Regions from separate parts of the Labrenzia sp. 5N genome, predicted to be linked through region 2. Evidence: riboswitches for the same ligand, from Rfam matches in the RefSeq annotation. Region 2 holds a riboswitch; the other holds the start of a gene.

Region 1 (4,345 bases), on a different contig from region 2:
TCGTGCACGAAAAGGCGCGTGATATCGCGATCCTGAAGTCGCTCGGATTTCCGGAAGTCGATATTCAGCAGATCTTCGTGCTTGAAGGGCTGGTAATCGGCATCCTGGGCGCTCTTGCAGGTTCAGCGCTCGGTTTCGGACTGTCGAGCTATCTCGCGTCTGTCAAATTCGAATTTACCCAGGACGTGGAGATGACCCACCTGCCGATCTATTTTTCCGCCCTGCACTACATCATAGCCTGCCTGTTGGCGCTGTTTTCATCCGGGATCGCCGGCTACATTCCCGCCAGGAAAGCCGCCCGGCTCAATCCTGTCGACATAATCCGAGGGGCGACATGACCCCTTCCCCGGAAAAACAGACGGCTCCCGGCGGCGTTCTGCTGGAAGCGAGCAACCTCACCCGCATCCTGCCGGCCATCGTGCCGGTGACACTGGTACAGGATGTCAGCTTTCAGGTTGGCGAGGCGGAGTTCGTTGCCATTACCGGTCCGTCCGGTTCCGGGAAATCATCGCTTCTGTATCTGCTTGGCCTTCTGGACAGGCCGACGTCCGGCGAGGTCCGGATAGACGGCCTTCCCACCCATGCGCTGACATCTGCCGAAATGGCACATCTTCGCCTGGAAAAACTCGGCTTCGTCTTTCAGTTTCACTTCCTGCTGCCGGAATTTACCGCACTGGAAAACGTGATGATACCGATGCAGCGGCTCGGCAAACGCAGCCCCAAGGCCCAACTCGACCATGCGACGGAGCTTCTGGCGGCGCTGGGTCTGGAAGAGTTTCTTCACCGCCGCCCGGAGCAATTGTCCGGCGGGCAGCGACAGCGCGTCGCTGTCGCCCGGGCACTTGCCAATTCACCGCAGCTGATCCTTGCTGATGAACCGACCGGCAGTCTCGACAGTGTATCGACGGAACAGGTCTTCGAAAGTCTTCAGGCCATTGTGAAGACCGAAAGGACCACCGTCGTCGCCGTTACCCATGATATCGATCTCGCCGACAGGATGGACCGGCGTATCCATCTGGTCGACGGCCGCATCGATTACGACCGGCACCACCAAAGGGAAGAAGCACCCGGCTTGGGCGCATAATTTGCGGCCTGAGTAGCCGGCACCGGTTTCAGGCGACTTGAGGCTCATGCACCGGCTGGACTATCGCCAGCAGCATCAAAAGCGCAACAGGTATCGCAAGCGCCCAGAACCCCATGACGGTCATCAGGAAACTCGCCAGGAGACCTCCGGCCGCGAAGGCCATCAGGACGAAGGCCTGGTGACGGATCCGGGAGCGGCTGTCGGGCCGCGTTTCGGGATGCGTGAAATAGTCGGCGATGCCGAGCACAAGCTTCAGCGTATTGCCGGTCATGATGGTCGTGGGAACATGCCTGTTGAGCAGGGTCAGCATGATGACGTTCTGCAACGACATGGCCACGGTGGAGAAGCCGACAGCCGTCAGAGTGACGGCAGACAACGGTCCTCCGGCTGACGGATCTCCAAGACCGGCGACGAACATGAAGCCCGCCACCAGCAAAGCTTCGAGCGCGAACAGATGCCGGACGGCAATCCTGTTTTTGCGCACCAGCGCAGTGACCGAAACGAACCAGAAGAGAGTCGAACCGAAGAATACCGCGAGCACGAAGACCTTCAGGGCCGCGTTTTGCCCCTGGTGAAACACCTCCGTGCACAAGACGACAAGCGTTCCGGTAATGAATGCCGTGAAGGTGTGAAACAGGCCGAGAATGCAGACCACATCGATGAAGCAGGCACAAAAGGCGAGCAGGATCGGCACCAACGGCCGACTGTGATGCAACATGGATCGGTCCAATTGTGGAGCTCCCGAGCTAGTCCTTTGAGGAAGATGTGCCATGCACTGGCGGACTTGCCAAGCCGGATTGGACATGGCATAAGCGCGCCATCATCAAGAGAAGGGCTGGCGCCCTCGCCAACCTGCCGTTCCGGGCAAGGTGGTTTCCGCAACAGGGATGCGGCTGGTCAGACCCTCAACCGAGGCTTTCCGGCAACTAAGCGGTTATTTTGCATGCGCCAGTCCTCCTCGGGCAACCGATGGAGGATTTTTTGTCTCAGGACCCTTTTGCCGGACGTGCGGCAGATCTGATCGAGAACCATGTGGCGGCGAGCTCCAAGCTTGCCGGAACGGATATCTGGTGCCAGGCCGCTGAAGACTGCGTGCTGGCGCGGATCAAATCCCTGCGCATTCTGGGCGGCTTGCCGCGGCACAAGGCGCCGCTGAGCCAGACCACCCGCACCGAGCGTCTGAAAACACTGCTTCAACTGTGGGCAAACGGCTGCACCTGTGCTGTCGATGAAGACCTCTTTGCCGATATTCTCAACCGGCACGGACCCGTCAGGCACTGACGGGAGTGCCCCGTGTGCTGCACAACGTCTGCACTCTGCCAATTTCTTTGATACAGGCGTGCTGCAACAACTCGCCCCTTCCTGAGGAAGCGGGTCAGCGCTGTCTCAGAATGAGTTTTTTGGGGAACCAAGCCGGATGAGATCGCGGCGCTCAGTCCCTCTTGGGGACCGGGCGCGGCTTGCCGCCGTCATCGACGGCCACCATGGTGAAGACCGCTTCGGTCACCTTTTCACGGTGGCCGTAGCGATGGCGCAGGGCCCAGGATTCAAGCTTGATTTCCATCGACGAATTGCCGACACGAAGGACTTCGGCATAAACGCACAGCACGTCGCCCACATGGACAGGCCGGATGAATTTCATCTTGTCGACCGCGATGGTCACGACACGTCCCTCGGCCCGTTGACCGGCTGCGATACCGCCTGCCAGGTCCATCTGCGACAACACCCAGCCCCCGAAAATATCTCCCGAGGCATTGGTATCGGCAGGCATTGCCATGGTGCGCAATGTCAGATCGCCTGTCGGCTTTTCGTCGTACACGCCTGAGCCCCTCCGCTGATTCTCGCAAGAAGACTAGGTCATCACCTGCAAGAATAGAAGTGGTTGATCGGAGGGCCTCAGAAGGAACTGCTGATCCAGTCCACCGTCAAAGGACAAACATCAGGATTGCCATGATCCACAACGGCATGGGGGCAGCGACCCAGATCAGCAGGATCGGCAGGCCGCGATGCAGAAGGTTGGAGGTATTCATTTCGGTTGCTTTCTAGCTGAAGGCCTGGATTTCAAGGACTGTCATCGCCGAAAGGGCGACGATGCCGGTGATGAAGGCCAGTTTCGCACTGCCAATGAGCGTGCGGCCGGCGACATCCAGTTTCGGCAGCGGCATGCCGCGCGAATCCAGATACATGGACAGAAGCATCAGCGAAAAGACGGTGAACCAGACGAACACCAGCACTTCCGCTATCAGGACAATCGTTACCAGCATGATCCGCTCCATTCAGAGGGTTGCGATGTCAGTTCGGCAGGCGGATTGGCTCCAGGGGTTCCGAAGGTGGCCAGCCACAGGCTCTGTGCGATGCGTTCGGCAATGGCCACAATCTCGTCTGCAAGGTCCGGCACGAACAATTCACGTATCACGGGCCGGAACACACCGAGCCATTCGCCATAATCCGTGCTTACCAGCTCCTTCTGCTTCAGGTGAGCCGGCACGGGTTTGCCCTTGTAGGCGCCGTTCTTCATCAGGACGGATTGCCAGAAGGCTTCCATTTTCGGCAGGTGCTCTTCCCACCGGCCAGCCAGACGGCGCTCGAAGATGCCTCCGAGACGTGGATGCTGGCGGATGCAGCCATAGAAGGTATGCACCATCACATGGATCGCCTGTTCATCGACCTTCTCGTAACGGCGGAGCCGGTCGCCCTGGTCCGGCGTTTCCCGTCTCTTCAGCTTGTATCTGTTGGTACTGGAGTTAGGGGCTTCCATAGCCGCCTCCATAACATTCATTTAAGATGCATCTTTTAAATGGCACAGCAACCCGCTAAAATCAACATATAAGATGAATGTTTAAAGAGACCCAGCCATGCGCCTCAGTCAGGCCAGCGATTTTGCCTTGAGAATTCTGATGGCGACCGGCCAATCCGACGACCCGCAGACAGTCGACAAGCTTTCGCGGCAGCTTGGCCTTGCCAAATCACATGTCATGAAAATCGTCGCTCATCTCGCCAAGGGTGGCTATCTGGAGACGACGCGCGGGCGTGGCGGCGGGATACGGCTGGCGAAAACACCGGACATGATCCGCCTGGGGGATGTCGTGCGGCTGATCGAGCCGGACCTTGGCGTCGTCGCCTGCCTGAAGCCCGAGCCCACAGTCTGCGCCTTCCTGCCCCGGTGCGCCCTGAAAGGCGCAATGGCGCGAGCCTCGGAAGCCTTCCTGGAAAGCCTCAATACCGAAACGCTGGCATCCATTCTGGCCGGAACACAGATGG
Region 2 (4,345 bases):
AGATATATTCGCTCTCTTCCGGACGCGATTCATCGTCCAGATAAAACGGCTCGACGGAGACTTCGATCCCTTGGGTGATGGCGGTGTAACTGCCAGACACGGCTTTTCCTTAATTTCAGAACTGCGAACCTTGAAATAGACCGGTCCGAAGCGACTTCCACGGGTGGTGCCCGCTCGTTCAGGAGGGGCTTATAGGGCGAATGACGCAAGCGTGAAAGAGGGTTGTGACATATGAGGCCGGAATTGCTTGAGATTTGAGGCCGGATTTTGCAAGAACACCATCTGTCAGACCCAAAGCAGTGATCTCTTCATGTTCGATGCCCACCTGCGCCCGCTGATCGATCCGCCGCTGAACCGGCTGGGCCTGATCCTTGCCGGCACGGGGCTTACCGCCAACAGCGTGACGCTGGCGGGCTTTGCCGCCGGTATGGGGGCAGCCATCGCTATCGCAACGGGTCATACCCTGATCGGCTTGTTCCTGATCGCGGTCAACCGATTTGCAGACGGTCTCGATGGCGCGTTGGCCCGGGCAACGGCCAAGACGGATCTCGGCGGCTACCTCGACATCACACTGGATTTCTTCTTCTACAGCGCAATCCCTCTGGCCTTTGCCATACAGGACCCGGCCCGCAACGCTTTGCCGGCGGTGGCACTTCTTGCCAGCTTCTACGCGAACGGCTCGGCCTTTCTGGCCTTTGCCATCATGGCGGAGAAGAACAAGCTGACCACCGACGCTCAGGGCTCCAAATCGCTCTATTACATAGGCGGGCTGGCCGAAGGCACCGAGACCATCGCGCTATTCCTGCTGATGGCCCTGGTCCCCGCCTGGTTTCCTGCGCTTGCCTACGGTTTTGCCGCGATATGCGTCGTGTCCGCCGGCGCCCGGGTGCTCATTGGCGTGAAGGCGCTGCGGCAGACAGGCCGTTAGATCGCCTGGAGCGCCTTCTCGATATCTTCCAGCAGATCCTGCGGATCCTCCAGACCGATTGAAAGCCGCAGGATACCATCGGTGATACCGAGTTCCGCGCGCGCTTCCTCGCCAATCGACTGGTGCGTGGTCGTCGCCGGATGGGTGATCAGGCTCTTGGCGTCGCCCAGGTTGTTGGAGATCTTGACGATTTCCAGCGCGTTTGTGAAACGGAACGCGGCTTCCTTGCCGCCCTCGATTTCCATCGCCAGCATAGTGGATCCGCCGCTCATCTGGCGTTTGGCAACATCGGCCTGCGGGTGGTCGTCCCGGCCCGGATAGATCAGCCGCGCGACCCTGGACTGGCTTGCCAGATAGTCGGCAATCCTGCCCGCCGTTTCCGTCTGGCGCGCAACGCGCAGCGGCAGCGTTTCCAGGCCCTTCAACAGGACCCAGGCACTGAACGGGCTCATGTGCGGACCGGTATGCTTGATGAAAGGCATGACCTCGTCGTTGATCCATTCCTCGTCCGACAGGATCACACCGCCGAGGCACCGGCCCTGGCCATCGATGTGCTTGGTGGCCGAATAGACGACCACATCGGCACCGAGCTGAAACGGCGACTGATACAGCGGGGTCGCAAACACGTTGTCGACGATCAGACGGGCACCGGCTTCCTTGGCGATCTGTGCCACGGCCTCGATGTCGATGACTTCCAGCGTCGGGTTGGTCGGGCTTTCCAGGAACAGGGCCTTGGTGTTCGGCCGAACAGCCGCCTTCCACTGCTCGATGTCCGTTCCGTCTACCAGCGTGCTTTCAACGCCGAAGCGCGGCAGCAGTGTTTCGCAAATATAGCGGCAGGAGCCGAACAGGGCCTTGGCGGCAATCACGTGATCGCCTGCCCTTACCGCTGCCATCAGCGCCAGATTGACGGCCGCCATGCCGCTGGCGGTTGCCCGCGCGGCCTCGGCCCCTTCAAGCGCCTTGATACGGTCCTCGAACATGGTGACGGTCGGGTTGGCATAGCGGGAATAGACATAACCCGGGTCCTCGCCATTGAACCTGGCCTCGGCAGCTTCGGCACCGCTGTAGGTGAAGCCCTGGGTCAGGTAGATGGTCTCCGAGGTCTCACCAAACGGTGACCGCATGGTGCCGCCATGAACCAGAGTGGTTGCAGGGCGCCAGTTCTTGTTTCCGGTCTTGGTGGTCTCAGTCATGTCTTTCATTCGCTCCAAACGCAAAAAACCCCAGCCTCAAGACCGGGGTTCTCACCTCCGGCCTTTTTAGCAACTTGTTTAACGTGGCTGCAAGCCGGCCGGCCCAAATCACCACGAAGTGAGCCTGTCCTACGGGAAAAGCAGGCACAGGTCAATTGTCTTGCGCACGATCCTCTCAAAAGCCCCGTTCTGCCAGAATGCCTGTTGGCGCGGGCGGCCCGATCCTTTAATGACCATAGACCAGCATAATGCGGAACATCTTCATGAACGTCACAGCGGGTCAGGTCTTGAACGGAAGCGCACTTCTCACAGCAAACGGCATTCTGCCGGAACGGGTAATCCAGGCCATGTTCGCCGCCGGAGAGATTTCAGCGGACGCGCCGCCTGTCACCGGTCAGATACAGCCTGCCAGCCTCGACCTGCGTCTGGGCAAGGAAGCCTACCGGGTGCGTGCCAGCTTCCTGCCGGGCCCCGACATCCAGGTCGCGGCTCGGCTTGAGCAGATGAAACTGCACACGGTCGACCTGAGCGAAGGTGCCGTCCTTGAAACAGGCTGCGTCTATATCGTGCCGCTGCAGGAAAGCCTCGCCCTGGCTCCCGATATTTCGGCAACTGCCAACCCGAAAAGCTCGACTGGCCGCCTGGATGTCTTCACCCGCGTCATCACAGACAACGGCCTTGCCTTCGACACCATTCCGGCCGGCTACACCGGTCCGCTTTATGCCGAAATCTCGCCTCTGACCTTTCCGATCCTCGTGCGGTCCGGGTCCCGCCTCAGCCAGATCCGTTTCAGGCGCGGTCAATCGCTCATTCCCGATGCGGAACTGGAAGAGGTGCACAAGGCCCACACATTGATGAGCGGCGGCAACGAGCGCATCGGCAACGGTGTGCAGCTCTCCATCGATCTGGAAGGGACCGGACCCAACAGCCTGATCGGATATCGCGCCAAGCAACACTCCGGACTGATCGATGTCGATGTCGTCGGCGCGCAGGACGTCCTGGATTTCTGGGAACCTATCTATCGCCGCCAACGGGCGGAACTTATCCTCGATCCGGATGCATTCTATATTCTGGTCAGCCAGGAAGCTGTGCATGTACCGCCGGACTATGCGGCCGAAATGGTGCCGTTCGATCCACTCGTCGGCGAATTCCGCGTCCATTATGCAGGCTTCTTCGATCCCGGTTTTGGCCACGCCAGTGCCGGTGGTGTCGGCTCGCGCGCGGTTCTTGAAGTCCGCTCACATGATGTCCCGTTCATCGTGGAACACGGCCAGACCATCGGGCGTCTGGTCTATGAACACATGGCGGAGCGCCCGGCGACACTCTACGGTGAAGGCATCGGCTCCAACTATCAGGGCCAGGCACTCAAGCTGTCCAAGCACTTCAAGGCACCCGCCTGACCGCCGATGGCCTTGAAAACCGTCACCCGTGAGTTTGAAGGATTTCTGGAAGACCGGAAGTCCCGCTTTCTGGCGCATCTGGTGCCGGTGGACATGTTCGACCGGCGGATGGAAGAGCTGCGCAAGGAACACAAGAAGGCCAATCACATCGTCACGGCGCACCGGAGACTTCTGGAAGACGACCGGATTGAGGAGAGCGGCAAGGACGACGGTGAACCGGCTGGCACCTCCGGCATGCCGACATTGCGCGTGCTGCAAGGGGCAGACCTGATCAACTGCGCTGTTCTGATCGTGCGTTATTTCGGCGGTACGAAACTCGGCGGTGGGGGCCTGGCCCGGGCCTATTCCGGCGCAGCGCAGGATGCGATCAACAACGCCGACTTGGTACTGTTTCAAAAGATACTGTCGAAAACAGTTCGCGCAGACTTTGCGTCCGGATCGGAACTGGAACGGCGGATCGAGACCCTCGGCCTCACCGTCATGGCGCGCGACTACACCGAAGACGGAGTGACGCTGACCGTCGAAGGGCCGGAAGAGGTTCTGGCTGAACTTTAGAGAGCGTCGACGTCCCGTCACTCCTTCCAAGTCACTAGGGCCAGCCCCTCCCCCGGTCGTCATTGCTGGACTTGATCCGGCAATCCATACGGGGATCTTGGTCACAAAGAGACAATTGGTTCAGGAGACGGAGTGTCTTGGTTCCCACGGTTCAGCCAAGGGACGACGCCTCGGATCGTGGATAGCTCTCGGTTCATCGGCTGATGCCTCTGCTTCAGTCCACCGCGCCGCCTTACGTCCGCGTCTTGCCGGCTTCCGCCTTCAGC

The links. Region 2 has a riboswitch for S-adenosylmethionine ahead of HEP89_RS01855 (O-succinylhomoserine sulfhydrylase). Riboswitches for the same ligand answer to the same signal wherever they lie in the genome.
Region 1: linked by a shared signal. The riboswitch ahead of HEP89_RS03270 (hypothetical protein) and the one ahead of HEP89_RS01855 (O-succinylhomoserine sulfhydrylase) in region 2 are both predicted to bind S-adenosylmethionine.

What each region holds. Positions count from the first base shown of each region.
Region 1 is NZ_JAAZTM010000004.1:41,546-45,890, forward strand. It holds gene HEP89_RS03255 (ABC transporter permease) at 1-338, shown strand, start outside; gene HEP89_RS03260 (ABC transporter ATP-binding protein) at 335-1,084, shown strand; gene HEP89_RS03265 (YoaK family protein) at 1,113-1,802, opposite strand; SAM-I-IV-variant riboswitch at 1,900-2,024, shown strand; gene HEP89_RS03270 (hypothetical protein) at 2,066-2,365, shown strand; gene HEP89_RS03275 (acyl-CoA thioesterase) at 2,517-2,861, opposite strand; gene HEP89_RS03280 (hypothetical protein) at 3,127-3,348, opposite strand; gene HEP89_RS03285 (group III truncated hemoglobin) at 3,339-3,842, opposite strand; gene HEP89_RS03290 (Rrf2 family transcriptional regulator) at 3,940-4,345, shown strand, end outside.
Region 2 is NZ_JAAZTM010000002.1:230,627-234,971, forward strand. It holds gene apaG (Co2+/Mg2+ efflux protein ApaG) at 1-100, opposite strand, end outside; gene HEP89_RS01850 (CDP-alcohol phosphatidyltransferase family protein) at 311-928, shown strand; gene HEP89_RS01855 (O-succinylhomoserine sulfhydrylase) at 925-2,124, opposite strand; SAM riboswitch at 2,170-2,249, opposite strand; gene HEP89_RS01860 (2'-deoxycytidine 5'-triphosphate deaminase) at 2,388-3,524, shown strand; gene HEP89_RS01865 (YigZ family protein) at 3,531-4,079, shown strand; gene HEP89_RS01870 (ion transporter) at 4,312-4,345, opposite strand, start outside.